DNA from 2 places in the Streptomyces sp. SL06 genome. Region 1 is predicted to be linked to the other one. Evidence: riboswitches for the same ligand, from Rfam matches in the RefSeq annotation. Region 1 holds a riboswitch; the other holds the start of a gene.
The links. Region 1 has a riboswitch for cyclic di-AMP ahead of AC4IHM_RS07730 (M23 family metallopeptidase). Riboswitches for the same ligand answer to the same signal wherever they lie in the genome.
Positions count from the first base shown of each region.

Region 2: linked by a shared signal. The riboswitch ahead of AC4IHM_RS28650 (C40 family peptidase) and the one ahead of AC4IHM_RS07730 (M23 family metallopeptidase) in region 1 are both predicted to bind cyclic di-AMP.

Region 1 covers NZ_JBSYOT010000002.1:1,718,666-1,734,199, forward strand. The annotation lists gene AC4IHM_RS07715 (bifunctional acetate--CoA ligase family protein/GNAT family N-acetyltransferase) at 1-2,767, opposite strand, end outside; gene AC4IHM_RS07720 (HPr family phosphocarrier protein) at 2,967-3,248, shown strand; gene AC4IHM_RS07725 (GntR family transcriptional regulator) at 3,429-4,124, opposite strand; gene AC4IHM_RS07730 (M23 family metallopeptidase) at 4,329-5,093, opposite strand; cyclic di-AMP (ydaO/yuaA leader) riboswitch at 5,106-5,270, opposite strand; gene AC4IHM_RS07735 (M16 family metallopeptidase) at 5,462-6,850, opposite strand; gene AC4IHM_RS07740 (M16 family metallopeptidase) at 6,847-8,208, opposite strand; gene AC4IHM_RS07745 (DNA gyrase/topoisomerase IV subunit A) at 8,496-10,952, shown strand; gene AC4IHM_RS07750 (CobW family GTP-binding protein) at 10,949-12,019, opposite strand; gene AC4IHM_RS07755 (DUF6082 family protein) at 12,338-12,889, shown strand; gene AC4IHM_RS07760 (hypothetical protein) at 13,016-13,252, shown strand; gene AC4IHM_RS07765 (citrate synthase/methylcitrate synthase) at 13,391-14,563, opposite strand; gene AC4IHM_RS07770 (citrate/2-methylcitrate synthase) at 14,678-15,534, shown strand, end outside.
Region 2 covers NZ_JBSYOT010000002.1:6,225,837-6,241,370, forward strand. The annotation lists gene AC4IHM_RS28630 (8-amino-7-oxononanoate synthase) at 1-575, shown strand, start outside; gene AC4IHM_RS28635 (DUF397 domain-containing protein) at 619-861, opposite strand; gene AC4IHM_RS28640 (helix-turn-helix domain-containing protein) at 871-1,731, opposite strand; gene AC4IHM_RS28645 (ATP-binding protein) at 1,945-2,454, shown strand; gene AC4IHM_RS28650 (C40 family peptidase) at 2,532-3,005, opposite strand; cyclic di-AMP (ydaO/yuaA leader) riboswitch at 3,009-3,153, opposite strand; gene AC4IHM_RS28655 (alpha/beta hydrolase) at 3,673-5,280, shown strand; gene AC4IHM_RS28660 (NAD-dependent epimerase/dehydratase family protein) at 5,318-6,346, opposite strand; gene AC4IHM_RS28665 (lysophospholipid acyltransferase family protein) at 6,414-7,136, opposite strand; gene AC4IHM_RS28670 (MFS transporter) at 7,280-8,794, opposite strand; gene AC4IHM_RS28675 (RpiB/LacA/LacB family sugar-phosphate isomerase) at 8,936-9,391, shown strand; gene rocD (ornithine--oxo-acid transaminase) at 9,401-10,621, opposite strand; gene ddaH (dimethylargininase) at 10,618-11,475, opposite strand; gene AC4IHM_RS28690 (Lrp/AsnC family transcriptional regulator) at 11,602-12,117, opposite strand; gene AC4IHM_RS28695 (LytR/AlgR family response regulator transcription factor) at 12,195-12,953, shown strand; gene AC4IHM_RS28700 (hypothetical protein) at 12,956-13,315, shown strand; gene AC4IHM_RS28705 (sodium/solute symporter) at 13,353-15,158, shown strand; gene AC4IHM_RS28710 (sensor histidine kinase) at 15,167-15,534, shown strand, end outside.

The sequences.
Region 1 (15,534 bases):
GTGCGAGCCGGACGGAGGCACCGAGGACGCTCAGGCCGTGCGGGGCCACGACGACCGGTTCCAGGGTGACCGAGACGACCTCCGGGTGGTCGTCGACCAGCAGGGAGACCCTCAGCAGCAGTTCCTCCAGTGCGGCGGCGTCGACCGGTGCCGAGCCGCGCCAGCCGAAGAGGAGGGGTGCCGTCCGGATCGAGCGGATGAGGGAGGTGGCGTCGCGGTCGGTGACCGGAATCAGCCGGTGCGCCATGTCGCCGAGCAGTTGCGTGGCGGCCCCGGCGAGTCCGAAGGAGAGCACCGCGCCGGCCGCCGGGTCGATGACCGCCCGTACGACCGTGTCGACGCCGCGCGGCGCCATGCCCTGCACGACCGGGCGCAGTTCCTCGGGCCTTCCGAACAGCTCGGTCAACTCGGCGTACGCCCGTCGCAGTTGCTCCTCGTCGGTGAGGTCAAGGCGTACGCCGCCCAGGTCGGCGCGGTGGCGCAGGTGCGGGGCGGTGGCCTTGAGGGCCACGGGGTAGCCGATGGTCCCCGCGGCGGTGGCGGCGTGGTCGGGGGTGGGGGCGGGCAGGGCGCGGTGGAGGTCGATGCCGTAGCTGCCGAGCAGTTCGTGGGTCTGCCGGGGGTCGAGGGTGAGCCCCTGGCCGCGCGCGAGGTGGCCGGTTATCAGTTCGGCGGCGCCCTTCTTGTCGATGCCCTCGTACTCCGGCACCTTGCCCGGGTCGGCGGCCTCCCGCCGCCACTGGGCGTAGGCGACGGCCTCGCCGAGGGCACGGACGGCGCGTTCGGCGGCGGGGTAGGCGGGGATGAGGTGGGCGCCCTCCGGGGCCTGGACGGCGGGCGGCGGCTGCGCCGGTGCGGAGGGCCGTTCCCCCGCGGGGCCGGCGGCGGCCTGCGGTGCGGTGCTCGTCGCCGCCGACAGGGCCTCCGCCAGGCCGCCCAGTTCCACATGGACCACGAGGACCGGCTTGGTGGGCACCGCGGCCGCCGCCGACCGCAGGGCCTCCGCCAGCGCGGCGTCCCCGGCCTGGCCCTCCCCCATCGCCGGGATGGCGGTCACCACCACCGCGTCGCACGTGTCGTCGGCCAGGGCGCGGGAGAGGGCCGCGTGGAAGTCGTCCGCCGAGGCCGCCGTCGACAGGTCAAGCGGAGGGTGCGGCCGCAGCCCCTCGGACAGGCACGCGTCGTACGTCAGGAGGCCCAGTGACTCGGAGTTGCCCAGGATGGCCACCCTCGGTCCGGCGGGCAGCGGCTGGCGGGCGAGCAGCAGGCCCGCGTCGACGAGGTCGGTGATCGTGTCGACCCGGATCACTCCGGCCTGCCTCAGCAGCGCGGAGACCGTCGCGTGGGGCAGCCGCGTCGCCCGTACCGCGTGCCCCTGCGGTGCCACGCCGCCGTGCCGGGCGCCCTGCACCACGACCAGCGGTTTGACGGCCGCCGTCCGCCGGGCCAGGCGGGTGAACTTGCGCGGGTTGCCGATGGATTCCAGGTACATCAGCGCGACGTTGGTCCGCGGGTCGTCGTACCAGTACTGCATGACGTCGTTGCCGGAGACGTTGGCCCGGTTGCCGGACGAGACGAAGGTCGACACTCCGGTGACGCCGGTGACCCCGCCGCCGCGCCGGTGCAGCCGGGAGAGCAGGGCGATGCCGATGGCGCCGGACTGGGCGAACAGGCCGATCCGGCCGGTGCGCGGCATTTCGGGGGCGAGGGAGGCGTTGAGCCGCACGTCCGGGGAGGTGTTGATGATCCCGAAGGCGTTGGGTCCGATGATCCGCATGCCGTACGTGCGCGCGTGCCGTACGAGGGCGCGCTGGCGTTCGCGCCCGTCGGGACCGCTGTCCGCGTACCCGGCGGAGATCACCACCAGCCCCTGCACACCGTGCTCGCCGCACTCGGTGACGACCTCGGGGACGTGCTCGGCGGGCACGGTGACGACGGCGAGGTCGACGGGCCCGTCGATGTCGCGCACGGAGCGGCACGCCGTAACTCCGCCGAGTTCCTTCCGGTCCTCGGGCAGGGCCTTGTTCACGGCGTACAGCCGGCCGGTGTAGCCCGCGTCCAGGATGTTGCCGAGGATGCTGCGGCCGACGCCTCCCGGGGCGCGGCCGGTGCCGATGACGGCCACGGAGCCGGGCTGCAGCAGCCGCTGCACGGAGCGCGCCTCCGCGCGGTGCTCGCGCGCGTACTGCACGGCGAGCGAGCGGTCGGTGGGTTCGAGGTCGAACTCCAGGCGGACGACGCCGTCCTCGAAGCTGCGCTTCTGGGTGTACCCGGCGTCCATGAACACCTTGATCATCTTGGTGTTGGCGGGCAGCACCTCGGCGGCGAAGCGGCGGATGCCGCGCTCACGGGCGACGGCGGCGATGTGCTCCAGGAGTGCGGAGGCGACGCCGCGTCCCTGGTGGGCGTCCTGGACGAGGAAGGCGACCTCGGCCTCGTCGGCCGGCGCGGAGGCGGGCGTTCCACCGGGGCCGATGCGGTCGTAGCGTACGGTGGCGATGAACTCGCCGCCGATCGTGGCCGCGAGTCCCACCCGGTCCACAAAGTCGTGGTGCGTGAAGCGGTGGACGTCCTTGGCGGACAGGCGAGGATACGGCGCGAAGAAGCGGTAGTACTTCGACTCGTCGGAGACCTGCTCGTAGAAGCTGACCAGGCGCTCGGCGTCATCAACGGTGATGGGGCGGACGCGCGCGGTGCCGCCGTCGCGCAGCACCACGTCGGCCTCCCAGTGGGCGGGGTACTCGTGCCGGTCCGACGAGGTCTGCATGGGCCCCAGAGTACGGCTCGCGTACGACAACGGCGCGAGGCAGTCTGTGGAGGACGGAAGGTCGGGCCGAGGCCGCGGTCCGACGACCACACGGGACGGCACACGGCCGTCCCGGCACGCTTCACGATGTGGGAAACTGGTCTAGACAAGACTGGTCTAGACAACTTCAACCCTCTGAACACCTGAAGGGCAGCATCACATGGCTGAGCGCCGCGTCAACGTCGGCTGGGCCGAGGGCCTCCACGCCCGCCCCGCCTCCATCTTCGTCCGAGCCGCCACGGCCACAGGCGTCCCGGTGACGATCGCCAAGGCCGACGGGTCCCCCGTCAACGCGGCCTCCATGCTGGCCGTGCTCGGTCTCGGCGCGAAGGGCGGCGAGGAGATCGTCCTCGCCTCCGACGCCGAGGGCGCGGACGCCGCCCTCGACCGGCTGGCGAAGCTGGTCGCCGAAGGGCTCGAGGAGCTTCCCGAGACCGTCTGACGGACAACGCAGACGAAAGGCCCGCCCGGACACCCACCGGGCGGGCCTTTCGCTTTCTCTTTCCGCTTCACCCTTTACGGGCAACAGATCATCGGCATCGCACAACAGGTCGCGGACACCGAATCAGGGCAGCAGAAAAAAGCCCCTCGAATTTCTCTCTCTTTGTATACGGCGCCCGTGTTAATGGCGCACGCTCGCTGTGTTTACGGCACGTTGCGAGTTCCTCACACGCTCGGCCCGTCCGCCGCCGGCGGCGAAGCGCAGCCGGTGCGCCGGCGCCGACCGCTCGTTGTGCAGCGTCATGAGCGCCCGCGCGCGCTCGCTGTCGCCCCGGGCCACCGCGTCGACGATCGCGCCGTGCTCCGCCCAGTACTCCACCGGTCCGGCCGGCGCGTCCACGACGTACATCCAGGCGATCTTGTGGCGCAGCTGGGTCAGCAACGCCGTCAGCGAGGGGCTGCCGGCGGCCTGGGCGAGGGTCTCGTGGAACCAGCCGCCCAGGGCACGCAGATCCTCGTCGGCGCCCTGCCTGGCCCGCTCCTGCCCCAGCCTGACCAGCCCGCGCAGCACCTTGAGGTGGGCCTCGGTGCGGCGCCGGGCGGCCCGGGAGGCGCCGAGGGGCTCCAGGAGCGCGCGCGTCTCCAGCAGGTCGGCGGCCTCCTGCTCGGTCGGCTCCGCGACGCACGCGCCCGCGTGCCGCCGGGTGACCACGAACCCCTCGGCCTCCAGGGTGCGCAGGGCCTCGCGGACAGGGACGCGGGAGACGCCGTAGCGGCGGGCGAGGAGTTCCTCGGTGAGCCGGCTCCCGCGTCCGTGGACGCCGACGACGATGTCGTCCCGGATCGCCGTACACACCGCGTGCGCGGGAATACGCATGCTCGACCTCCGCCTTAATCCCCGTGAAACGTCGACGATTGACGCGTGTTCAGCGACTCTAAGCCAATCAAGCGGATATTCCGACGGCGGGGCCGATTTCATGGATATTTTTTGGACAGTGCCACGCCGGACGGGCCGGGCCGGCGAAATCGGGAAAACCCCGGCTCGGGAAGCCGGGGCTTTCGGGTGCCGCACTGTCCGTCGTCAGACGCTCACACCGTGGGAACGGAGATAGGCGACGGGGTCGATGTCCGAGCCGTACTCGGGGCTCGTACGGGCCTCGAAGTGCAGATGCGCTCCGGTGACGTTGCCGGTGGCGCCGGACAGGCCGATCCGCTGACCGGGGTCGACCGCCTGGCCGACGGAGACCCCGATGGACGACAGGTGGCCGTACTGCGTGTACGTGCCGTCGTGCATCCTGATCACGACCTGGTTGCCGTACGCCCCGCCCCAGCCGGCCTCGACGACGGTGCCGACGCCGACCGCGTGCACGGAGGTGCCGGTGGAGGCGTGGAAGTCGATGCCGGTGTGACTGCCGGAGGACCACAGGGAGCTGCCGGCCCGGTAGGCGGTGGAGACGTAGGAGGCGGTGATGGGCGCCACGAAGGTGTTGAGGCGCTTGCGCTCCGCCGCGCGGGCGGCGCGCTCCTTGGCCGCACGCGCCTCCTTGGCCGCCTCGGCCGCGCGCTCGCGTGCGGCCTCCTGGGCCGCCTCACGCGCGGCGGCGTCCGCGGCGGCCCGCTTCTGGGCGACGGCCTGGGCGTCGATCTCTTCGGCCAGGGAGCCGCCGATGGTGACGACCGGGGTGAGTCCGCTCTGCTCCATCTCGGGCTCGGCGGCGAGCGCCGGAGCGGCGAGGGTGCCGACGACGCCGGTGGTGGCGAGGGCCGCGACTCCCGCCGCGCGGGCGGTGGTGCGGTGCGTCCGGCCAGGGCGGCGGTGCTTGCCGGCGGCGCGCGTGAACGCCATGTGGAGGCTGGTCCTTTCCTTCCCTCTCGCCTACCGGGTTAGCTGACGGGTTCGGAGCAGGAAGGTCTCCTACGGGCACCCTCGCTGCGCGCGCGGGTGTCCGATTCACCCCAGGGACTGCGATGGGTCCCCGGCTCCCCTGGCTCGCGCCGTACGGGGACTCGGCGATGACTGTCCGGTGCCGCGGACGCGGCGCACTGCCTGACGAACAGCCCGGACGACGCTAAACGCGGCTGTCTTCAATCCTCAAACGCAACACGGCTTTTGTAGTGCACGCCACAGGGCAGACAGCCACCTTCTTCACCAATTCAGACAAAGGGCGGCTCTGATGACACTCCGGTCACCAGAGCCGCCACGCGCGCGTGCCGCTACTCGGCCGCCACCACGGTGACCTCACCGATGCCGAGGGCCTCGACGGGCTCCTTGATCTGTGCCGCGTCGCCGACGAGGACCGTCACCAGGCGGTCCACCGGGAAGGCGTTCACGACCGCCGCCGTGGCTTCCACGGTGCCCGTGGAGGCGAGTTGGCGGTAGAGGGCGGCCTGGTAGTCGTCGGGCAGGTGCTGCTCGACCTGGTCGGCCAGCGTGCCGGCCACGGCCGCCGCCGTCTCGTACTTCAGCGGCGCCACGCCCACCAGGTTCTGCACGGCCACGTCGCGCTCGGCGTCGGTGAGCCCTTCCGCGGCGAGCCTGCGCAGCACCGTCCACAGGTCCTCAAGGGCGGGACCGGTGTTGGGGGTGTCGACGGAGCCGCTGATGGCGAGCATGGCGGCGCCCGTGCCGTCCGGCGCGGAACGCAGGACCTGCCCGAAGGCCCGCACACCGTAGGTGTAGCCCTTCTCCTCGCGCAGGACGCGGTCCAGGCGGGAGGTGAGGGTGCCGCCGAGGCAGTAGGTGCCGAGCACCTGCGCGGGCCACACGCGGTCGTGGCGGTCGGCGCCGATACGGCCGATCAGCAACTGCGTCTGAACGGCGCCGGGACGGTCCACGACGACGACCCGTCCGGTGTCGTCGGCGGTCACCGGGGGGACGGGACGCGGCTCGGCCGTGGAGCCGGTCCACGCGCCCAGCGTGTCGCCGAGCAGCGCGTCGAGGTCGACGCCGGTGAGGTCGCCGACGACCACGGCGGTGGCCGTGGCGGGGCGGACATGCCTCTCGTAGAAGGCGCGTACGGCGGCCGAGTCGATCGCGGCGACCGACTCCTCGGTGCCCTGGCGCGGGCGCGACAGGCGCGTGTCCGCCGGGAACAACTGCTTGTAGAGTTCCTTGGCCGCGCGGCGGGCGGGGTTGGCCAGCTCGTGCGGGATCTCGTCGAGCCGGTTGCGCACCAGGCGTTCGATCTCGCTGTCCGCGAAGGCGGGCGCCCTGAGCGCGTCGGCGACCAGGCCGAGCGCCTTGGCGAGGCGCGAGGCGGGCACCTCCAGGCTCAGCCGGACGCCGGGGTGGTCGGCGTGCGCGTCCAGGGTGGCTCCGCACCGCTCCAGTTCGGCGGCGAACTCCTCGGCGGAGTGCTTGTCGGTGCCCTCGGAGAAGGCACGCGCCATGATCGTGGCGACGCCGTCGAGACCGGCCGGCTCGGCGTCCAACGGCGCATCGAGGAGCACCTCGACGGCGACGACCTGCTGCCCCGGGCGGTGGCAGCGCAGCACGGTGAGGCCGTTGCCGAGGCTGCCGCGCTCGGGTGCCGGGAACGCCCACGGCCTGGGCTCGCCGGCCTGCGGCCGGGCGTGGAATTCCATGGTGGCGAGCTGGGTCACTTGGCCGCCTCCTCGTTCTCGTCGGTGGCGTCTTCGGTGTCGGTGTCGTCGGCGGGTGCGGTGGGCTCGTAGACGAGCACCGCGCGGTTGTCGGGACGCAGGCGGGCCTTGGCGACCTCCTGGACCTCCTCGGCCGTCACGTCGAGCACCCGCCGCACGGCGGTCAGGGCGAGCTGCGGGTCGCCGAACAGGACGGCGAACCTGCACAGTTCGTCGGCGCGGCCGGCGACCGTGCCCAGGCGGTCCAGCCACTCGCGCTCCAACTGGGCCTGGGCGCGCTCCATCTCCTCGGCCGTGGGGCCCTCCTCGGCGAACCGGGCCAGCTCCTCGTCGATGGCGGTCTCGATGACCGGAACCTCAACGTCGCCGGAGGTCTTCACGTCCAGCCAGCCCAGGGAGGGCGCCCCGGCGAGCCGCAGCAGGCCGAACCCGGCGGCGACGGCCGTGCGGTCACGGCGTACGAGCCGGTTGTACAGGCGGGACGACTCGCCGCCGCCCAGGACGGTGAGGGCCAGGTCGGCGGCGTCGCACGCGCGCGTGCCGTCCTCCGGGAGGCGGTAGGCCGCCGTCAGGGCGCGGGCCGGGACCTCCTCCTCGACGATCTCGCGCAGCTCCTCGCCCATGATGTCGGGCAGCGAGCCGTCCCGCGGGGCGGGCTTGCCGTCGTGCGAGGCGATGGAGCCGAAGTACTTCTCGATCCAGGCGAGCGTCTGCTCGGGGTCGATGTCGCCGACGACCGACAGCACCGCGTTGTTCGGCGCGTAGTAGGTGCGGAAGAAGGCGCGCGCGTCCTCCAGCGTCGCCGCGTCCAGGTCGGCCATCGAGCCGATCGGCGTGTGGTGGTAGGGGTGCCCCTCCGGGTAGGCGAGCGCGGTCAGCTTCTCGAAGGCCGTGCCGTAGGGCACGTTGTCGTAGCGCTGGCGGCGTTCGTTCTTGACAACGTCCCGCTGGTTCTCCATCGACTCGTCGTCGAGGGCGGACAGCAGGGAGCCCATGCGGTCGGCCTCCAGCCAGAGGGCCAGCTCCAGCTGGTGGGCGGGCATGGTCTCGAAGTAGTTGGTGCGCTCGAAGCTGGTGGTGCCGTTGAGCGAGCCGCCGGCGCCCTGCACCAGCTCGAAGTGGCCGTTGCCCTTGACCTGGGCGGAGCCCTGGAACATCAGGTGCTCGAAAAGGTGAGCCAGGCCGGTACGCCCCTTGACCTCGTGGCGGGAGCCAACGTCGTACCAGAGGCACACCGCCGCGACCGGGGTCAGGTGGTCCTCGGAGAGCACCACGCGCAGGCCGTTGGCCAGGCGATGCTCGGTCGCTGTCAGGCCGCCGGAGCCTGCCTGCGCTGTGGCCGTGTGACCCATGGGCATGTACGTCCCTTCGATGGCGGAATCCTTGGCGGAATCACTGGGCGGAACTGCGGAATTCCGCCGTTCCTGCCACTGTATGCAAGCGTGCGGGACACCGGTGGAGTTCCCGTGCCTCGTACGCCCTGAGCGAGAACGCGGTTGGCGGTGCACCGGCCGCGAGGGCGTACTCTGCGGGCAGCGCCGGGCCGGGCAGCCCGTGACGGGTCCTGGTCGGTCGCTGTCAGTGCCGCAGTCCACAATGGACGGCGTCAGATCACCGTTCACGCTTCAGCAAGGAGCCGGCAGCGATGGCCCGCCGTAGTACGAAGACCCCGCCGCCCGACGACTCGTACGAGGAGAAGATCCTCGACATCAACGTCGTCGACGAGATGCAGGGCTCCTTCCTCGAGTACGCGTACTCGGTCATCTACTCCCGTGCGCTGCCGGACGCCCGCGACGGCCTCAAGCCGGTGCACCGCCGCATCGTGTACCAGATGAACGAGATGGGCCTGCGGCCCGAGCGCGGCTATGTGAAGTGCGCGCGTGTCGTCGGCGAGGTCATGGGCAAGCTGCACCCGCACGGCGACGCGTCGATCTACGACGCGCTGGTGCGCATGGCCCAGCCGTTCTCGATGCGCGTGCCCCTGGTGGACGGCCACGGCAACTTCGGTTCGCTGGGCAACGACGACCCGCCGGCCGCCATGCGGTACACCGAGTGCCGGATGGCCGAGGCCACCGGTTTGATGACGGAGTCCATCGACGAGGACACCGTCGACTTCGGCCCCAACTACGACGGTCAGGAGCAGGAGCCGGTGGCGCTGCCCGCCGCCTTCCCGAACCTGCTGGTCAACGGCGCCTCGGGGATCGCGGTCGGCATGGCCACGAACATGCCGCCGCACAATCTGCGCGAGGTGATCGCGGCCGCCCGGCATCTGATCCGGTATCCGAACGCCGACCTCGAAGCCCTGATGAAGCACGTGCCCGGCCCCGACCTGCCCACCGGCGGCCGGATCGTCGGTATGCCCGGCATCCGGGACGCGTACGCGACGGGCCGCGGCACCTTCAAGATCCGCGCGACGGTCACCGTGGACACGGTGACGGCCCGGCGCAAGGGCCTCGTCGTCACCGAGCTGCCCTTCGCGGTCGGCCCGGAGAAGGTGATCGCCAAGATCAAGGACCTGGTCGGCTCCAAGAAGCTCCAGGGCATCGCCAACGTCAAGGACCTCACCGACCGCGAGCACGGACTGCGCCTGGTCATCGAGATCAAGAACGGCTTCGTGCCGGAGGCGGTCCTGGAGCAGCTCTACAAGCTGACGCCGATGGAGGAGTCCTTCGGCATCAACAACGTCGCCCTGGTGGACGGCCAGCCCCTGACTCTGGGTCTGAAGGAGCTGCTGGAGGTCTATCTCGACCACCGGTTCACCGTCGTGCGGCGCCGCAGCGAGTTCCGCCGCAGCAAGAGGCGCGACCGGCTGCACCTGGTCGAGGGTCTGCTCACCGCCCTGGTCGACATCGACGAGGTCATCCGCCTCATCCGCTCCAGCGACAACTCCGCGCAGGCCAAGCAGCGCCTGATGGAGCGCTTCTCGCTGAGCGACGTGCAGACCCAGTACATCCTGGACACACCGCTGCGCCGGCTCACCAAGTACGACCGCATCGAGCTGGAGTCCGAGAAGGACCGGCTGAACGCGGAGATCGAGGAGCTGACCCGGATCCTCGACTCGGACGCGGAGCTGCGCAAGCTGGTCTCCGCCGAACTGGCCGTGGTCGCCAAGAAGTTCGGCACCGACCGGCGTACGCTGCTGCTGGAGTCGGCCGGCACCCCGGTCGCCGCCGTTCCGCTCCAGGTGGCGGACGACCCGTGCCGGGTGCTGCTGTCCTCGACGGGCCTGCTGGCCCGCACGGCGAACGACGAGCCCCTTGTCACGGAGGCCGGCGCCAAGCGCGTCAAGCACGACCTGATCGTCTCGGCGGTGCCGGCCACGGCTCGCGGCGAGGTGGGCGTGGTGACATCGGCCGGGCGTCTGCTGCGGGTGAATGTCGTGGACCTGCCCCAGCTCCCGGAGTCCATGCCGGTGCCGAATCTCTCCGGCGGTGCTCCGCTGGCGGAGTTCGTGTCCCTGGAGGACGACGAGACGGTCGTCTGTCTGACCACGCTGGACGAGTCCTCGCCGGGTCTCGCGCTCGGCACGGAGCAGGGCGTGGTCAAGCGCGTGGTGCCCGACTACCCGTCCAACAAGGACGAGTTGGAGGTCATCAGTCTCCGGGACGGCGACCGGATCGTCGGCGGGGCCGAGCTGCGCACCGGTGACGAGGATCTGGTGTTCATCACGGACGACGCGCAGTTGCTGCGCTACCAGGCCTCGCAGGTCCGCCCGCAGGGCCGTCCTGCGGGCGGTGTGGCGGGCGTCAAGCTCACCGAAGGCGCCAAGGTCATTTCCTTCACTGCGGTGGACCCGGCCGCGGACGCGGTGGTCTTCACGGTCGCCGGGTCGCGCGGCACGCTGGACGACTCCGTCCAGACCACGGCCAAGCTCACCCCCTTCGACCAGTACCCGCGCAAGGGCCGTGCCACGGGTGGCGTGCGCTGCCAGCGGTTCCTGAAGGGCGAGGACTGCCTGGCCTTCGCCTGGGCGGGCGCCGTCCCGGCCCTCGCCGCGCAGAAGAACGGCACGCCGGCCCAGCTCCCGGAGATCGACCCGCGCCGCGACGGCTCGGGCGTGTCCCTGCCGAAGACGGTGTCGGTGGTGGCGGGGCCGGCCTAGGCCGGGTCCTGGGACAGCGGCGGATCCTCGCCCTCGGGGTCCTGTACGTAGCGCAGGACGCCCCACATGCCGTGTTCGTCGGCGTGCGGGGCGTCGCCGCGGCAGGCGTCGAGTTCCTTGCCGAGGGCGGGTGCGTCGATGCCCGTGCCGATGAGGACGAGCTGGGTGCGGCGGGGCTCGGACGGTGTCCAGGGTTCCGGGTAGAAGCGCAGGAAGCGCCCGACGGCGTGCACGGCGTACCGGTTCCGGGTGTCGTACGGGCCGAAGTCGACGTACCCCTTGATCCGGTACAGGCCCTCGGGACGGCTGTCGAGGAACCGCATGAGCCGGCGCGGGTCGAGGGGCGTGTCGCAGACGAACGGCAGCGTCTCGTAGGCGGCGTGCAGATGCCCGGCGTGCGCGCCGCCCACGGAGTGGTCGTGCAGGTCGTCGAAGGACAGCTGCCCCACACGCTCCTCGCTCGGCCGGCAGTCGTAGAGGAACCCGGGGTCGATACGGCCGTAGGTCGCGGGCACGACGGCGGCGCCCTCGCCGAGTGAACGGACGAGGGCGAGCACGCGCTCGGCGTCCGGGGACCGGTCGGTCTTGTTGACCACGACCAGGTCGGCGAGTGCCAGGTGCCGGTCGATCTCGGGGTGCCTGGCGCGGGTGTCGTCGAACTCGGCGGCGTCGACGACCTCGACGAGTCCGCCGTAGACGACCTCCGGCCGTTCGCTGGCCAGCAGCATGCGCACGAGTTCCTGCGGTTCGGCGAGACCGCTCGCCTCGATGACGATGACGTCGATACCGGCCTCGGGCCGTGCGAGCCGCTCCAGGTAGCCGTCGAGTTCGCCCACGTCGACGGCACAGCACAGGCATCCGTTGCCGAGCGAGACGGTGGAGTCGCCAAGGGCGCCGGCGACGGCCATCGCGTCGATCTCGATCGAGCCGAAGTCGTTGACGACGGCGCCGATGCGGCTGCCTCCGCTGCGGTGCAGGAGGTGGTTGAGGAGCGTGGTCTTTCCGGAACCGAGGAATCCGGCGAGTACGACGACCGGGATCTGACGCGGAGTCGGGCGTTGCCCCACCTTGCGACCTCTCTCTCACCTACGCGTGCGCCGGCTCGCGGCCGGACGCGCGACACATGCGGAACTGCCTGCTCAGGATACGAGTCACGGCAGTCCGCGCGGAGTGAACGATTGTTGGCAGCGCTCGCGGGGCAGACGTTGGGCAAGGCGCCGGACCGTGCGACCCTCGCTTCCTTCTGTGCGCCTCCTCTCCGCCTCCCCGTCGATCAGCGCCGCTCGGCACCCTGGAGGCGGCAAGCGCCGCCCATCGCCCGCCGGTCCCCGTCAGCCGACCCGCACTCGACGACCAGCGGGCGGTCGCCCGATTCGGGGGTTGACATGGTCACACGCAAAAAGCTCACGGGGAGGTTCGGCCCCGCCGCGGCCGGGATGCTGATCGCGACGGCAGGGTTGACGCTGGCCGCGCATCAGCGGCGGCTGGAGGCGCAACGCCTCGAAATCAAGAGGCTGGAGCTGGAGGAAGTGACTTCCCGGCGCCGGGCACTGGCCCACCAGCAGCGCATGCACTGGGAGCTGCTCACCAGGGCGATGGACGACGCGTCCCTGGCCGCCGTGATCGACACCTACGACAAGGACATCCCGGCGGAGAAGCGGCGTCAGTTCTTCTACGCCAACGCCTGGTACGTCAACCTGTACCACCTCTACGAAACAGGCCTGTTGGATCAGCGGGAGTTGTTCGGGCGCCTGCGGGAGATCTTCCAGACGCCGCTGATGCGGGAGTACTGGGAGGCGTCCAGGGCACAGCGCGCAACGCTGGACGAGGCGTCCGGCGAGACCCGGATCGGGGCGGTGGTGGACGGACTGATCAAGGATCTGGACGAGGCGGACACGGACGAGTGGTGGGTTGTCGGCACCCCTCCGCCCGGCTAGGCGGCACGTCGGCCTCGGGCGAGTGAACCTCTCGACTCACTTCGGCCATGCCGTCACACTCGCCCCACTGATCACAGTAACGTGCTGCCGACCAGTGCGCCCACCCTGTGTAAGGACCGGTACCCCTTGAAGATCGTGCGCCGCATCGGTGTGCCTCCAAGCTCGCGCGGCAGTACCTCCGGAGCCAACTGCCCGGATCTGTTCGAACTGAGCGACGGCAATTTCGCCGTGATCGGCACGGAGGCCACCGAGGCCCTTGAGCGTGAGCTTCCCGCCGATGCCTCCCGCGCGGACTACGAACGCATCGTGGTCGTCAGCCGGGAGACCCTGATCCGCGCCAAGGCGGACATCCCCGACGCCTGACGGACGCCGCCACGCGCCCCCGGTCGCACCACACCACGGCGCCGGACACCACTCCCGGCGAGCAATCCGGCACCCCGTCCTTGCTCGACGCTCCCCGACAGGCCTGGCGCCCGAACGGCACCAGGCCGCTCGTATCCCTCAACCCACCGCGGGCACACCGACCGGCGCCCGCGGCCCCACATAGCGCGCCGCCGGCCGGATGATCTTCGAGTCCCGGGCCTGCTCCAGGATGTTCGCGCTCCACCCCACCACCCGCGCCGCCGCGAAGGTCGGCGTGAACATCTCGCGCGGCAGCCCGCACAGTTCCATGACGACACCCGCGTAGAACTCGACGTTGGTGTGCAGTTCACGCCCCGGCTTCAGCTCGGCGAGGATCGCCTCGACCTGTCGCTCCACCTCGACGGCGAACTCCACGCGCGGACCGCCGAACCCCTGGGCCACCTCACGGAGCATCAGGGAGCGCGGGTCCTGTGTGCGGTAGACCGCATGGCCGAAGCCCATGATGCGCTCACCGGCGAGCACCCGCTCACGGATCCACGGGTCGATGCGGTCGGGAGTGCCGATCGCATCCAGGGTGTCCAGCGCCCTGCTGGGGGCCCCGCCGTGCAACGGCCCGGACAGCGCCGCCACCGCTCCGACGAGGCACGCCGCGACATCCGCTCCCGTGGAGGCGATGACCCGCGCGGTGAATGTCGACGCGTTGAAGCCATGATCAATGGTGGAGATCAAGTACTGCTCGACCGCCCGCGTCCGCCGCTCGTCCGGCTCCTCGCCGGTCACCATGTAGAGGTAGTTGGCGGCGTACGACAGGTCCTCGCGGGGCTCCACCGGTTCGAGCCCCTGCCCCAGCCGGTACAACGCGGTCAACAGCGTCGGTACGGCCGCGGCGGCCACGAGGGTGTCCCGACGGCGCCGGTCGGCCGACAGGTCGTACACGGGTTGGAAGCCCTGCGCCGCGCCCAGCAGCGACAGGGCGGTGCGCATCCCGGCCGGCGGACCGGAGCGTCCGCCGGCCGCGGCGATGGCGGGCAGGGCCGCGCGCACCGTGTCGGGGAGCCGGCGCAGCGCCGCGGTCTCGGCGGCGAAGGCGGCACCGCGCCGCGCGTCCGGGAGTTCCCCGTGGACCAGGAGATGCCACACGTCCTCGAAACCGCGGCTGCGCGCGAGTTCGACGGCCGAGTACTGGCGGTAGTGGTAGAAGCCCTCGAGCCCGCGTACGTCGCCGACCTCGGTGTCGGCCACCACGACGCCCGCGAGCCCTCGCGGCACGTCGACGGGCGCCGCGACGGCAACGGTCCTGTTGACAGACATGATTACCTCCTCGAACTTGAGTCAACTGTCCATACTTGACCGGAACTCTGTCAATATTGATTGAATCAATATATTACTCAAGACACCCCTCGCCCCCATCGATACGGTGACCCCATGCGCGATCAAGAGCCCGACCATCCCGCCACCGGCGACGAGCGGCGCCTGACCACCCGGGAGGCGGCCGAACTGCTCGGCGTGAAACCCGAGACCGTGTACGCGTACGTCAGCCGCGGCCTCCTGGGCAGCCGCCGCACGCCCGGCGGCCGGGGCAGCACCTTCGACGCGCGGGAGGTGCGGGCCCTCGCCCGGCGCAACCGGCGTGACGGCGGCAGCGCCCCGGCCTCCGGCCAGGAGCCGGCCGTGCGCACCCGCATCACGCTCATCGAGAGCGACCGGTTCTACTACCGGGGCGTCGACGCGGTCGAACTCGCCACGCGCCACAGCTACGAGGAGGTGGCCGAGTGGCTCTGGACCGGGCGACCGCGTCCCGGCGCCGCCTTCTGCGCCCCCGCGTCCTCGGTGTCCGCGGCCCGCCGCGCCGTCGACGCCCTGCCCGAACACGCCGGCCCCACCGACCGGCTGCGTGTCGCGGCGGTCGCCGCCGCGGTCGCGGACCCGCTCCGCTACGACCTGTCCGAGGACGCGGTGCTGGGCACCGCGCGCACCCTCATCCCCACCCTCGTCGCCGCGCTGCCGCCCGTACGGCACGACGGGCACGACCGGGGCCCGCTCGCGCACCGCCTGTGGACACGGCTCAGCGGGCGGCCCGCCGACGAGGCGTCGCTGCACGCCCTCGACACGGCGCTCTCCCTGCTCGTCGATCACGACCTGGCCGCCTCCACGCTCGCCGTGCGCGTCGCCGCGTCGGCCCGCGCGCATGCCTACGCGGCCGTCTCCGCCGGGCTCGGCGTGATCGAGGGGCCGCTGCACGGCGCCGCCGGAGGACTCGCCCACCGGCTGCTGCTGGAGGT
Region 2 (15,534 bases), 4.5 Mb from region 1:
AGCACGGCGCGGGACTGGTCGTCGACGACGCCCACGGCCTCGGTGTCCTCGGCGACGGCGGCCGGGGCGCCCCGCACGCGGCGGGACTGGCGGGCCGCGAGGAGGTCGTCGCGACGGTCACGCTGTCCAAGTCGCTCGGCAGTCAGGGCGGCGCCGTGCTCGGCCCCGCCCGGGTGATCGACCACCTGGTCAACGCGGCCCGGACGTTCATCTTCGACACCGGGCTCGCCCCCTCGGCGGCGGGCGCGGCCCTGGCGGCGCTCACCCTGCTGCGCCGTGAGCCGGAGCGTGCGGCGCGGGCCCGTGCCGTCGCCGCCGAACTGCACGCGCGCCTGACCGCTGCGGGCCTGGAGGCGGTATCTCCGGACGCCGCCGTCGTCTCGGTGCGCGCCCCCTCCCCGGAGGGGGCCGTACGGTGGGCGGCCGACTGCAGTGCGGCCGGCCTGTCCGTGGGCTGCTTCCGCCCTCCCTCCGTGCCCGACGGCATCTCACGGCTCAGGCTGACCGCTCGCGCGGACCTCTCCGGGGAACAGATCGAACGTGCTGTGCGGGTGATCGGCGAAACGCGACCATGAGTCGGCGGGACACGGTCGTGCGTCGCCCGGCGACCCGCCGGGGTCAGTCCCGGTGGATCGTGGCGGTGAACGACGCCCAACTCCCGGGGGAGAAGAGCAGGGCGGGTCCGGCCGGGTCCTTGGAGTCGCGCACGGCGAGCAGTCCGGCCCAGGGGCCGGCCGCCGGCCGCGCCGTCTCCACGCAGTTGTTCGCCCCGGTGCTGTAGCTGCTGCGCCGCCATCGCACACCGGGCAGATCGGTGCCGGACCGGATGTTCGGGGGACGTGTGGACACGGTGCCTGACATGGTGCCTCCTTACGCGCCTGCCGCGGTCGCGGCAATGAAGTCCAACGAGTCCTCGGGCGAAAGGGCATGGATCAGAAGGGTGTTGAAGGCCTCGGTATAGGCCTCTAGGTCTTCTTTCCGTTCGAGGTGCAAGCTACTCGTCAGGTGGTCGAGAACCACCACGTCCAAGTCAGAAGTGCTCAAGAAGGAGAAGATTACGAAAGGGCCGGTGACACCGATGTGCGCCCCGGCGGCAAACGGCAGGATCTGCAGCCGGACGTGGGGCAGCCGCGCGGCCTCGGCCAGTCGTCCCAGCTGACGGGCCATGACCCCGGGCCCGCCCACCTCCCGGCGCAGCACCGACTCGTCCAGGACCGCGCTCAGCTTCAGCGGCGAGTCTGCCCGCAGCACGTCCTGCCGGGCCAGCCGGACCTCCACCAGCGTGTCCAGCCGTTCCTCCGGCAGCCCGTCCACCGCGGCCCGCGTCACCGCGCGGGCGTACTCCGGTGTCTGGAGAAGGCCGGGGACGACCGTCGTCTCGAGGGTGCGCATCGCGCTCGCCTGGGACTCCAGGCTGATGAAGTCGCGGTACGTCGGCGGCAGCACCCCGCGATAGGCGTGCCACCAGTGGTTGCGGCCCCCCGGGTCGTCGGAGCCCGCCAGCATCACCAGCAGTTCCCGCAACTGCTCGTCGGCCACGCCGTAGGCGTCGAGCAGTGACCGCACGTCGTCCGGTTTCGCGCCGCTCGTCCCGGTCTCGATCCGGCTGACCTTCGACTGGTGCCAGCCCACCAGCCGCGCCGCCTCACCGCTGGTGATGCCCGCGGACGTGCGCAGGGCGCGCAGTTCCGCACCCAGCTTCCGACGGCGCACCACGGGGCCGTGCTGCATGGGCCACTCCCTTACTCCTTATGAGCCGCCCAAATACGCTCTGCCGTCGCAGAGTTCACCGCTTCGAGCGACAGATATATGCATATCTTGGTGGATCGCCGCCCTTCACGGTCCGGTGATGGCACTCTGGCGGCGAAGCACCAGTCCGGGACCGTACTCGAACCATCCGCTCCGTGTCGGACTGCGGTCCCGTGAGAAAGGGACGACCTCGCCATGGCAGACCATCTGGAAGCATCCGTCACTCTGCCGAGCGATCCCGCTTCGGTGGCCGCCGCGCGTACCTACGTGGTCGGCACACTGGTGGAGTGGGGCCTGCCGGCGGACACCGACGTGTCCGAAACCGTGCGGCTCATCGTCTCCGAGCTGACGACCAACGCCGTCCAACACACGTTCGGACAGTCACCCACCTTCACGGTGGACCTCGTCCTCGAACGTGACGAACGACTGCGCATCGGCGTCACCGACAGCCATCCGCGCTTCCCCAAACGCCTGCCGGCCGCCGTCCAGCAGGACAACGGCCGGGGCATGGTGATCATCCGCTGGCTGACGGCGGAGTGCGGCGGCAGGCTGCGAGTCCGGCCCACCCGCGAGGGCGGCAAGACCATCTCCGTCGAGCTGCCCTGGACGCCGCCGGGCCGGCCGGCACCCCCCGAGCCGGCCACCGCCGTGGGCCGGGGAGCGGGGCAGGCGGTGGGGCAAGGGGGTCAGGAGCCCGGCCGGTGAGCCACCGGCCGCACCCTTCGTGCGTGCCGCACCGAGGGGTGACGGCGCGTCGGGACGCCCTCACCCCCGCGGGCGGGCTACTTGACCCGGCCGTACAAGACGCTCCTCGTCCAGATCTTCTGCAGCCGGACCACGTCCCCGGTCTTCGGGGCGTGCCAGATCTTGCCCTGACCGGCGTAGATGCCGACGTGGTAGACACTCCTGCCCGAGTGGAAGAACACCAGGTCCCCGGCCTTGCGGCTGCCGGCGGAGATGTGGCGGGTCTTGTTGTACTGCTGGGCCGCGGTGCGCGGCAGTTGCTTGCCGGCCTTCTTGAACGAGTAGAGCGTCAACCCGGAGCAGTCGAACCTGCCCGGTCCGGTGGCGCCCCACGCGTACGGGGCGCCCTTCTTGGAGGCCGCGATCTTGAGGGCCTTCGTCGCATGGGTCGCCGCGGTCGCCTCGGAGGCGAGACCGGGAACCACGACGGAGCCGCCCACCGCGGCGAGGGTGAGGGCCGAGGCCGTACCGGCACGAGCCATCAGGGACGGGACACGATTGAGCGCGGACATGCGCAACCCTTCGTCAGCCGCCTGTGAAGGATGACCTGTCGGATTCGGGCTGGCGAAGTTGCCCGGCCGCACGAGTGCGGCTTCACCCCAAGGGCTGCGCGGCCCGGTGCCTCTCTCGCGGAGATGACCGTTCCGGCGACCCGTCGTGCTCGGGTCCTCCACTCCTGCCGATCCACTTCCTGTCGACCCGGCGTCCGGACGGCGGCAGGACTCGGCGTCCGCCCGGACCGCCCCGCCGCTGTGGCGGGGGCTTGTCGTCAGTCACGGATCTTGTCTCGCCGAATGGGAAATTCCCAACGGAACGTGGCCTTTGTGTTGTTACTCACCACTCAGCCGTTCGGGTGGACGCCCCCGCGTTCGAACCGCCGTCGAGGACGCCGGCGACCCCCGGACCAGCGGTTAAGCGGTTCGTTCGGCTCCTGGGGTGCGCGGATCGCGCAACCTCGACGGGTCGTGAATCGGAGGTGTTCCTACACCGAAAGGGGGTACGCCTTTTGGTCCGTTTCGGCATCCGGGCAACGGCCGTCCCCCGGGGCCGGGTTCCCGCCGATCGAACGCCCCTCTCCGTTTATCGGGTTGGCAAAGAAGTAGTACTGGCCCTGTTCTCAGGAAACCCACAGCCGAGAGGATCCCCGTACTTGTCGCGAACACGTACGGGGGAGGCCCCTTGAGGAAGAGCAGACTGCGGCGCAGGACGACGGTGTTCGGCTCGGCCGGGGCGCTGGTCACCGCCATGCTGGTGGCCGGCACCGTCTCGGCGCCCGCCGCCGGCGCCGCACCGGCCACCGCTCACGCGTACGGCCACGACCGCGAGGCCCACGGCGCCGCCGTCGCCGCCGCCCGCGCCGCGAGGGCCGGCGTCGACTGGCAGGACTGCCCCGCCGACTGGAACCTGCCGAAGCCGATCCAGTGCGGCTACGTCACGGTGCCGCTCGACTACGCCAAGCCGTACGGCAAGCAGATCAGGCTCGCCGTCGACCGCGTCGCCGCCACCGGCACCAAGTCCGAGCGCCAGGGCGCCCTCGTCTACAACCCCGGCGGACCGGGCGGCTCCGGCCTGCGCTTCCCCACCCGCGTGACCGGAAACAACGCCCTGTGGGCCAACACCGCCAAGGCGTACGACTTCGTCGGCTTCGACCCGCGCGGCGTCGGCAACTCCGCCCCGATCTCCTGCGCCGACCCCCAGGAGTTCGTCAAGGCGCCCAAGGCCGACCCCGTGCCCGACTCCGAGGCCGACAAGCGCGCCCAGCGCAAGCTCGCCCGCGAGTACGCCGAGGGCTGCCGGGAGCGCAGCGGCGAGATGCTCCCGCACATGACCACGCCGAACACCGCGCGCGACCTCAACGTCATCCGCGCCGCACTCGGCGAGCAGAAGCTCAACTACCTCGGCGTCTCCTACGGCACCTACCTCGGCGCGGTCTACGGCACCCTCTTCCCCGACCACGTGCGCCGCATGGTCGTCGACAGCGTCGTCAACCCCTCCCGCGACAAGATCTGGTACCAGGCCAACCTGGGCCAGGACATCGCCTTCGAGCAGCGCTGGCGGGACTGGCAGGACTGGGTCGCGAAGAACGACGCGACCTTCCACCTCGGCGACACCCGCGCCAAGGTCCAGGAGCAGTGGCTCAAGCTGCGCGCCACCGCGAAGAAGGCACCGCTCGGCGGGGTCGTCGGCCCGGCCGAGCTGATCTCCTTCTTCCAGAGCGCCCCGTACTACGACTCCGCGTGGGTGCCGACCGCGACCATCTTCAGCGAGTACGTCGCCGGTGACACCCGGGCGCTCGTCGAAGCGGCCTCCCCGGACCTGTCCGACACCGCGGGCAACGCCGCCGAGGAGAACGGCAACGCCGTCTACACGGCCGTCGAGTGCACCGACGCCAAGTGGCCCACCGACTGGCGCACCTGGGACCGCGACAGCATCCGGCTGCACCGCGACCACCCGTTCATGACCTGGGCCAACACCTGGATGAACCTGCCGTGCGCCACCTGGCCTGCCAAGCAGCGCACCCCGGTGGACGTGAAGACCGGCAGGGGACTTCCGCCGGTGCTGATCGTCCAGTCCGAACGGGACGCGGCCACCCCGTACGCCGGCGCCGTCGAACTGCACCAGCGGCTCAGGGGATCGCGCCTGATCACCGAGCGGGACGCCGGTTCGCACGGCGTCACCGGGCTGGTCAACCCGTGCGTCAACGACCGGGTGGACACCTACCTGCTGACCGGCCGGGTGGACGCCCGGGACGTGACCTGCGCCCCGCACGCCACGCCCACGCCGTAAGGCGCACGGCGGAGAGGTGAACCGGGCGCCGCCCCCGTCATCTCTCCGCCGCCCAGGCGTCCTCCGCCGCGTAGTCGAAGAGGTCGCCGTACGCCTGGAACATCTTCGGGTAGGCCTCCCGCCAGTCCCGGCCGGCCAGCCGCTCCTCGATGAAGGCGACCGTGTCCGGCAGGGTCTCGGCGTATCCGGCCACCGGGCGATAGCCCAACTGCCCCTGCGCCGCGCTCATGTCGCACACCACCGGCGCGGGCACCGACCACGGGGTGTCACCCACGCCGTCCCCCGGCGAGGGACCGTCCACCAGCACGTCCCGGACCGTCACGCCCATCACCGCGTCGATCGCCGCCGCGATCTCCGCGACCGTCGGGGCCTGCGGATCCACGGCGTTCAGAACACGCGTGCCCGGCCGCCGGGCGGCCAGCCGGACCAGCTCGGCGATGTTGCGCACGCTCGCCGGGTGGAAGCGGCTCGCACCGCCGTACGCGAGCACCCGCCGCCGTCTGCCGTCGAGGTTGCGCTTGACGATGTACAGCTCCCGCGGGGTTCGGCAGTACGGACCGTGGATGGCGCCCGCGCGCAGCAGGGTGACGGGCAACCGGTCGCCCGCGGCGAGCAGTTCGCGCTCCAGTGCCGCCTTGCGGGTGCTGTACGAGGTGTCGCCGGGCCGGACGGTGCGCTGCGACTCGGTGACCGGCACCGGGTACCGGGGGAAGCCGTCGGGCTCGGTCTGCGTGTCGAAGTTGCGGCCCCGGTCGTCCTCGTAGACCGACACGCTGGAGATCACCACCGCCGCGCCCACCCGCCCGGCGAGCGAGACCAACTGCCGTGCGTGGCCCTCCCCGTAGGCCACCATGTCCACCACGAGGTCACAGCCCTCGCCGACCGCCGCCGACAGCGCCGCGTCGTCCTCCCGGTCGGCCCGCGCCACCCGCACGTCCCCGGGCCAGGTCTCGTCCCGGCCGCCGTTGCGCGAGAGGGCCGTCACCTCCCAGCCGTCCCGGGCCAGCGCCCCCACGGCCGCCCGCCCGATCTGTCCCGTCGCTCCGATCACCACAGCACGTGTCATACGGCGACCGTAGGCGGGCGCCCGGACGCCCGGCCACACCTTTCTGCCGACGGCAGAGGACGCCCCCCTACCGGTGCGGCAGCCGGGGGAGCCTGCGGCCCTTCGCCGCCCTCGCCGCCTCCTCGGCCTTCACGTCGGCCGCGTACCGGTCGACGTACTCCTGCTCGGACAGGGTGAGGATCGCGTACATGATCTCGTCGGTGACGGCGCGCAGCACGGCCTTCTCGCGCTCCAGCCCGGCGTAGCGGGAGAAGTCCAGGGGCGCGCCGAAGCGGATCACCACGGGGTGCACCTTCGGGATCTTCCGGCCCGGCGGCTGCGCCTCGAAGGTGCCGATCATCGCGCAGGGCACCACCGGCACCCCGGCCCCGAGCGCCATCACCGCGACGCCGACCTTGCCCTTGTAGAGCCGCCCGTCGTGCGAGCGGGTGCCCTCCGGATAGATGCCGAGCAGCTCGCCCCTGCCCAGCACGCCGAGTCCCTCGCGGATCGCCGCCCGGCCCGCCTCCTTGCCGGAGCGGTCGACGGGGATCTGCCCGGCGCTGCGGAAGAAGAACGCGGTCAGCCGGCCCTTGAGACCGGGTCCGGTGAAGTACTCGGCCTTGGCGAGGAAGGTGATGCGGCGCCGGAGCACCGTGGGCATCAGGAAGTGGTCCGCGAAGGATAGGTGGTTGCCCGCGACGATGGCGGCCCCGGACGCCGGCACATGGTCCAGCCCCTCGATCCGGGGGCGGAAGACGAGCCGCAGCAGCGGGCCCAAGAGCACGTACTTGAGGACGTAGTAGAACAAGGCGTCGCTCCTCACCCCGGCGGGACGGCTCGTTCGCCGCTGTTCTCACTGGTCAACCGGCTTGCGCCGGTGTGCCAGTGTAGGTGCGGGCCGGGCCTGTCCGGAACCGGCCGGGCCGGCCCGGTGCGTCGGCCGCGGCGCCGTCAGAACCTCGGCGTCGGGGCCCGCGACTCGACCATCTCCGCGGCCTCCCTCTCGGTCTGCACCGAGGGCGGGGAGCCCGCGAGCGGCTTCCGGGCGGTTTCCTGCATGCAGGCCACGGCCACGACACCGACGAGGGCGGCGGCCATCGCGTAGTAGGCGGGCATCATGTCGGAGCCGGTCACACTGATCAGGGCGGTGATGACCAGTGGCGTCGTACCGCCGAACAGGGACGCCGACAGGTTGTAGCCGACCGAGAGGGACCCGTAGCGGACGTTGGTCGGGAACATCGCCGGGAGCGCCGCCGACATCGTGCCGAGCAGACAGACCAGGGACAGGCCGAGGATCAGCATTCCGGCCGAGACGGCGAGCAGGCCTCCCTCCTGGACCAGCAGGAAGGCCGGCGCGGCCAGGACGAAGAAGCTGACCATGCCGGTCATCAGGACGGGCCTGCGGCCGAAGTGGTCGGACAGCCGGCCCACCTGATTGATGATCAGCATCAGCAGGATCATGGTCGCCACCAGGATCATCAGCCCGTGGCTCTCGCTGTAGTCCAGCTCGTCCGACAGATAGGTCGGCATGTACGACAGCAGCATGTAGTCGATGATGTTGTAGGCGCCCACGAGCGCGATGCACAGCACCAGGGGCCGCCAGTGGCTGCGGAACATCGTGGCGAGGCTGCCCCGGGTGGTGGTCTCCACCGCGGTCGCGGCCTCCGAGATGTGCACGGTGGAGTCCCCGAGCTTCAGGTACGCGGGCGTGTCGTCGAGCCGCAGCCGCAGGTAGACGCCGATCATGCCGAGCGGAGCCGCGGCCAGGAAGGGGACGCGCCAGCCCCAGGAGTCCATGCCGGCACTGCCCAGCACGGTGGTCAGGGCGGTGACGAGAGTGGCGGCGCCGGTGTACCCGGCCAGCGTGCCCAGCTCCAGGAAGCTGCCGAAGAAGCCGCGCCGCTTGTCCGGCGCGTACTCGGCGATGAAGGTGGAGGCGCCGCCGTACTCGCCGCCGGTGGAGAAGCCCTGGAGCAGCCGGAACATGATCAGCAGGAGCGGCGACCAGAAGCCGATCGAGTCGTAGCTGGGGATGAGCCCGATGGCGCCGGTACCGATCGCCATGAGGATCATCGTCAGCGCGAGCACCTTCTTGCGGCCGATCCTGTCCCCCATCGGACCGAAGACCATGCCGCCGATCGGGCGCACCAGGAAGGCCACGGCGAACGTGGCGAACGAGGACAGCAACTGCGCGGTCTCGCTCCCGGACGGGAAGAACACCCGGCCGATCGTCCCCGCCAGGTAGGCGTAGATCCCGAAGTCGAACCACTCCATGGCATTGCCGAGCGAGGCCGCCTTCACCGCTCTCCGGACCGCGGCCTCGTCCGTGATGGTGATGTCCGACCGGCGCAGCCGCGGGTTCTGCCGACGCCTGATGGCCCGGAACAGGGCCGGGTGGCGGCGGATCGCCGACGCGTCGGGTTCTTGGCCGTTCTCGGTGCGGGACGTGGCGGACTCCCTTTCCACGGGCAGCCACCCGGGCGGAGCGCTGCTCGGTCGTGCGTTTCTCGGGTCGTACCGTTCCCCCGATCATGCTGGGTGCGGTCCGGATTCCGGTCATGCGGTTGAGCCGATGAGGTGAGCCGCCCGCGCGAGTACGCTTCCCGCATGCGGATTTCCGTCTCCTCCGACATGGACGAACCCGTGGCCCGCCTCCTCGTCGAAGAGCTGCGCGGGCGCGGCCACGAGGTCAGCACGCACGGCGCCCTGAGCCCCGGCGCGGACCCGCGGTGGGCGGTGTGCTCGGAGCGGGCGGCCCGCGATGTCGCCGACGGCAGCGCCGACCAGGCGGTGGTGTGCTGCTGGACCGGCACGGGCGCGTCGATCGCCGCCAACAAGGTGCCGGGCGTACGGGCGGCCCTGTGCGCCGACGCCCGCGCGGCGGACGGGGCCCGCCGCTGGAACGACGCCAATGTGCTCGCGGGCGGCCTGCGGCTGACCTCGGGGCCGCTGCTGCGGGAGATCCTCGGCGCCTGGTTCGCCGGGGAGGCAGGCAACGGCGCCGAGGACCGGGACAACCTGGCGCACCTGGAGCGGCTCGACCGGGGCCGGGCCGCTCCCTGACACGGGCGCTCAGACGGTCAGGACCTTCTCCAGCGTCCCGAGCGCGCCCTCCAGCTCCTCGGCGGTGACGGTCAGCGGCGGGGCCAGGCGGATCGTGGAACCGTGGGTGTCCTTGACGAGGACGCCCTCGCGCATCAGCCGCTCGCTGATCTCGCGGCCGGTGCCCAGCGCCGGGTCGATGTCGACGCCCGCCCACAGCCCCCGCGCGCGGAAGCCGACGACGCCCCTGCCCACCAGGGCGGTCAGACCCTCGCGCAGCACCTCGCCCAGTCCGGCCGCCCGGCGCTGGAACTCGCCCGTCTCCAGCAGCTCCACCACCGCCGTGCCGACCGCGGCCGCCAGCGGGTTGCCGCCGAACGTCGAACCGTGCTCGCCCGGGTGCAGCACGCCGAGCACCTCACGGCTGCCCACCACCGCCGACACCGGCACGATGCCACCGCCCAGCGCCTTGCCGAGCAGCACCACGTCGGGGACGACCGACTCGTGCTCCACGGCCAGCGTGTGCCCGGTACGGCCCAGCCCCGACTGGATCTCGTCCGCGACGAACAGGCAGCCCGCGCGGCGGGTCAGCTCCCGCACCCCGGCCAGATAGCCGTCGTCCGGGATCAGGACGCCCGCCTCGCCCTGGATCGGCTCGATCAGCACGGCCGCCGTCGTCTCGTCGACCGCCGCCTCCATGGCCGCCAGGTCGTTGTACGGCACGATCCGGAAGCCCGGGGTGAAGGGCCCGAAGCCGGCGCGGGCCGTCTCGTCGGTGGAGAAGCTCACGATCGTCGTCGTACGGCCGTGGAAGTTGTCCGCCGCAACCACGATCGTCGCCCGGTCGGCCGGGACGCCCTTCACGTCGTAGGCCCACTTGCGGGCCACCTTGATGCCGCTCTCCACCGCCTCGGCGCCGGTGTTCATCGGCAGCACCATGTCCGTGCCGGTCAGCGCGGCCAGCCGCTCGGCGAACCCCGCGAGCCGGTCGTTGTGGAAGGCGCGCGAGGTGAGCGTCAGCCGGTCCAGCTGGCGGTGGGCGGCCTCGATCAGGGCCGGGTGGCGGTGGCCGAAGTTGAGCGCCGAGTAGCCGGCCAGCATGTCCAGATAGCGGCGGCCCTCCACGTCCTCCACCCACGCGCCCTGCGCGCGGGCCACGACCACGGGCAGCGGGTGGTAGTTGTGCGCGAGGACGGGCTCCTCCGCGCGGATCAGCTCCTGGGAGCCGCGGGTGCGGGCGGGTGCGGTCATGAGCGGGTCTCCCGGATCTCCTGGGTGCAGCACTTGATGCCGCCGCCGGCCTTGTGGAACTCGGACAGGTCGACCGGTACGGGCACATAGCCGAGGCCGGCCAGCCGGTCGGCGAGTCCCCGGGCCCCGGGCGAGATGAACACGTGCCGCCCGTCGGAGACGGAGTTGAGCCCGAACGCCATGGCGTCCTCACGGGTGGCGATCACCGCGTCCGGATAGAGCCGCTCCAGCACCTCACGGCTGCCGGGGGAGAAGGCCCCGGGGTAGTAGGCGATGTTCCCACCGCTCCCGCTGATCCCACCGGCCTTGTCCGTCCCGTCGTCGAGGACGAACAGCGCCGTGTCCAGGTGGTAGAAGTACGGATCGACCAGCGTCAGCGAGATCACCGGCACGCCGAAGTGCTCCTGGACCTCGCGGTGCGCCTCACGGCTGGTGCGGAAACCGGTGCCGGCCAGGATCCAGCGGCCGGCCGGGACCAGGTCGCCCTCGCCCTCGCAGACCGTCTCGGGATGGTGCACCTCGAAGCCCTCCGCCTTGAACCACGCCTCGAAGGGCACGGACTCGGGACGGCGCTCGGGCGCGTGGAAGAGGGAGCCGAAGACCCGCCCCTGGACGACGACCGCGCAGTTCGCCGCGAAGACCATGTCGGGCAGACCCGGCACCGGCCCCACGGCATCGACGGTGTGGCCGTGGGCGCGGTAGACGTTGACCAGTGCCTGCCACTGGTCGAGGGCGCGGATGACGTCGACGGGCCGGTCGGGGCTCATCCACGGGTTGATGGCGTACTGCACGGCGAAGTGTCTGGGTTCGCAGACGAGAAAGCGCCGTCGGCGCGGTACACGAGAGTCGGACACAGAGGGGTTCCTCCGCTTCCTAACGGGTCGTGACTGAGGGATGACACCACCGTAGAAAGGGAAGCCGACGAACGACAAGTGATCAAAGCTGCGTGTGTACGCACGAATGCTGCGTCTTGGGGCTGGTCAGCGCACATCCGTTGCGTCCGGAGCGGTCCCCTCGGGCGCCGGATGGCTCGCACCGGCCTCCGGGGCGTCCTGGATCAGATGGGACAGCACCATCACACTGATCGTCTTCCGGATGAACGGCTCGGCCCGGATCCGCTCAAGCACCTCCTCGAAGTGCTCCACGTCCCGCGCCCGCACATGCAGCAGCGCGTCCGCCCCGCCGGTCACCGTCATCGCCGCCGTGATCTCCGGATAGCCGCGCGCGACCTCCGCCAGCCGCCTCGGCGGAGCCGCCCCCTCGCAGTACACCTCCACGTACGCCTCGGTGCGCCAGCCCAGCGCGGAGGGCCGCACCGTCGCCGTGAACCCGGTGATCACCCCGGTCTCGCGCAGCCGGTCCACCCGGCGCTTGACCGCCGTCGAGGACAGCCCGACCTCCGCGCCGATCTCGGCGAAGGACGTCCTGGCGTTCGCCATCAGGGCGGTCACGATCTTCCGGTCGAGTTCGTCGAAGGCGGCGGGCCTGCTGTTCATGCCGGCACTGTATCCAGCGGATACGTCCATGTCGGGGACGTGTGCAGGCGTACGGATTGCTCCTACACTCCACCTTCATGCTGCGCGCCCTGGCTGTCGACGACGAAGGCCCCACGCTCGAGGAACTCGTGTACCTGCTCAACGCGGATCCCCGCATCGGAACGGCGGAGGGCGCGAGCGACGCGACCGAGGCGCTGCGCCGCATCAACCGGGCCCTGGAATCGGGCCCCGACGGGCCGGACGCCATCGATGTCGTCTTCCTCGACATCCAGATGCCCGGCCTCGACGGGCTGGACCTCGCCCGGCTGCTGACCGGGTTCGCCCGCCCGCCGCTGGTCGTGTTCGTCACCGCGCACGAGGACTTCGCCGTCCAGGCCTTCGACCTCAAGGCCGTCGACTACGTGCTCAAACCCGTCCGCAGGGAACGGCTCGCCGAGGCGGTCCGCCGCGCCGTCGAACGCCTGGGCACCGCGGCCCCCGCCCCGCGCGTCCCCGTGCACGAACCCGACCCCGACCACGTCACCGTGGAACTCGGCGGCGTCACCCGGTTCGTGCCCGTCGACGACATCACCCATGTCGAGGCCCAGGGCGACTACGCCCGGCTGCACACCGACAAGGGCAGTCACCTCGTCCGCATCCCGCTGTCCACCCTGGAGGAGCGCTGGCGCGCCCGCGGCTTCGTCCGCATCCACCGCCGCCACCTCGTCGCCCTGCACCACATCGGCGAACTGCGCCTGGACGCGGGCACCGTCAGCGTCCTGGTCGGCACCGAGGAACTCCAGGTCAGCCGGCGCCACTCCCGCGAACTGCGGGACCTGCTCATGCGGAGGCCGTGACCATGCCCCAGGACCCCACCGAACGCCGCGTCACCGTCACCGGCCCGCCCAGACGCACCCGGCGGGCCTCCGGCTACTACCGCCCGCGCACCGAGATCGACGAGCAGACCACCCTCGGGCACACCTACGTGCGCTCCCTGATGCGCAGTCAACTGCGCGCCGGACTCACCGCCTTCGCGGTCCTCGGGCTCCTCGTCGCGCCGCTGCCGCTGCTGTTCGCGGCGATGCCCGACGCCCGCCGTCTGGAATGGGCCGTCCTCGGCTTCGGCCTGTACGCCCCGCTGGTCCTGCTCGCCCGCTGGTACGTGCGCCGCGCCGAGCGCAACGAACGCGACTTCGTGCGCCTCGTCGAGGACCGATGAGACCGCCCATACCGACGCCGCCGGGTGACGAGGCGCGATGAACTCCAGCTACGCCATACCCGCCGTCGCCCTCGTCGCCGTCGCCACCGTCCTCGTCGGCGCCTTCGGCCTGCGCATCTCCCGCACCACCTCCGACTTCTACGTCGCCTCCCGCACCGTCGGCCCCCGCCTCAACGCCGCCGCCATCAGCGGCGAGTACCTCTCCGCCGCGTCCTTCCTCGGCATCGCGGGACTGGTCCTCGTCCAGGGCCCCGACATGCTCTGGTACCCGGTCGGCTACACCGCCGGCTATCTGGTCCTGCTGCTCTTCGTCGCCGCCCCGCTGCGCCGCTCCGGCGCCTACACGCTGCCCGACTTCGCCGAGGCCCGGCTCACCTCCCCGGCGGTACGGCGGCTGGCGGGCGCCTTCGTGGTCGGCGTCGGCTGGCTCTACCTGCTGCCCCAGTTGCAGGGCGCCGGACTCACCCTGACCGTGCTGAGCGGGGCGCCCGACTGGCTGGGCGGCGTGATCGTCGCCGTCGTCGTCGCCGCCATAGTCGCCGCCGGCGGCATGCGCAGCATCACCTTCGTCCAGGCCTTCCAGTACTGGCTGAAGCTCACCGCCCTGCTCGTCCCCGCCCTCTTCCTGGTCCTCGCCTGGCAGCGCGACGGAGCACCCGGCCGCCCCTTCGAGGAACCCGCCACCTTCCGCGAGCAGCGCTCCGTCCGGATCGAGGACACCCTCACCCTCAAGCTCGACCGGCCGCTGGCGGTCACCGTCGACGGCACCGTGGACGGCCGCGCCCACGACGGCACCCGGGTCGGCCTGCCCACCGGCACCCATCGCGTCGAGGCCGGCACCCGCCTCACCTTCGCCGAGAACACCCCGGTCCCCTCCGCCGGACAGGGCGCCGACGACGCCCTGTCGCCCTCCCGGGCCGAGAGCCGCACGGAACGCCCGCTGTACGCCACGTACGGCCTGATCCTCGCCACCTTCCTGGGCACCATGGGCCTGCCGCACGTCGTGGTGCGCTTCTACACCAGCCCGCACGGCGTCGCCGCCCGCCGCACCACCGTCGCCGTCCTCGGCCTGATCGGCGCCTTCTACCTGCTGCCGCCCGTCTACGGCGCCCTCGGCCGCCTCTACGCCCCGGAGCTGACCCTCACCGGCGACGCCGACGCCGCCGTACTGCTGCTGCCGGACCGGATGATCGGGGGAGTGGGCGGCGACCTGCTCGGCGCGCTGGTCGCAGGCGGCGCCTTCGCCGCGTTCCTGTCCACCGCGTCGGGGCTGACCATGGCCGTCGCGGGCGTCCTCACCCAGGACGTGCTGCCGTCCCGCGCGGTCCCGCACTTCCGGCTCGGCACCCTCCTGGCCATGGCCGTGCCGCTGGCGGCGAGCGCGCTGGTCGGCGGGCTGCCCGTGGCCGACGCGGTCGGCCTCGCCTTCGCCGTGTCCGCGTCCTCCTTCTGCCCGCTGCTGGTCCTCGGCATCTGGTGGCGGCGGCTCACCCCGCCGGGAGCGGCGGCCGGGATGCTGGTGGGCGGCGGCTCCGCCCTGCTCGCCGTGGCCGCCACCATGGCCGGCTTCCCGGGCGGCGGCGGCGCGCTGCACGCGCTGCTGGCCTGGCCCGCCCTGTGGTCGGTGCCGCTGGGCTTCCTCACCATGGTGCTGGTCTCCCTGGCCACCCCGGGGCGGGTGCCGGCCGGGACGGCGGCGATCCTGGCCCGCTTCCATCTGCCGGAAGAACTCGGCACCGAGGAGCTGCGCGCGGACGACCTGCGCACGGGCCCTTCCCAGGAGCCCCGTCCACCGCAGCCCCGTGCGCAGGCGGGCGGCCCGCGCGAGGAGGCCACCCCGTGAGCGGCTCCATGGGCGGTTTCCTGGCCGGCCTGGTCGTCGCCGTCCTCCCCCTGCTGGCCGCCGGCTTCTGGCTGGGGCGGCGCACCGCCCGCCCGCAGCACCTCGGCGGCCTGGGCACCCCGGTCGAGCACGCCACCTTCCAGACCCTGCACACCGCCTCCCTGGCCACGCCCCCGCTGCGGGCGGGGCTCACCGAGGAGACCGCCGGCAAGTCGGCCCGCAAGCTGCGCTCCCTGCTGGGCACGGACGCGCTGTGCCTGACCGACCTGAAGGAGGTCCTGGTCTGGGACGGCGCCGGCGCCCACCACCGCGCCGAGATCATGGAACGCCTCGCGGGACCGCTGGAGTCCGGCCGCGGCGAGGCCTTCCCGCTCAC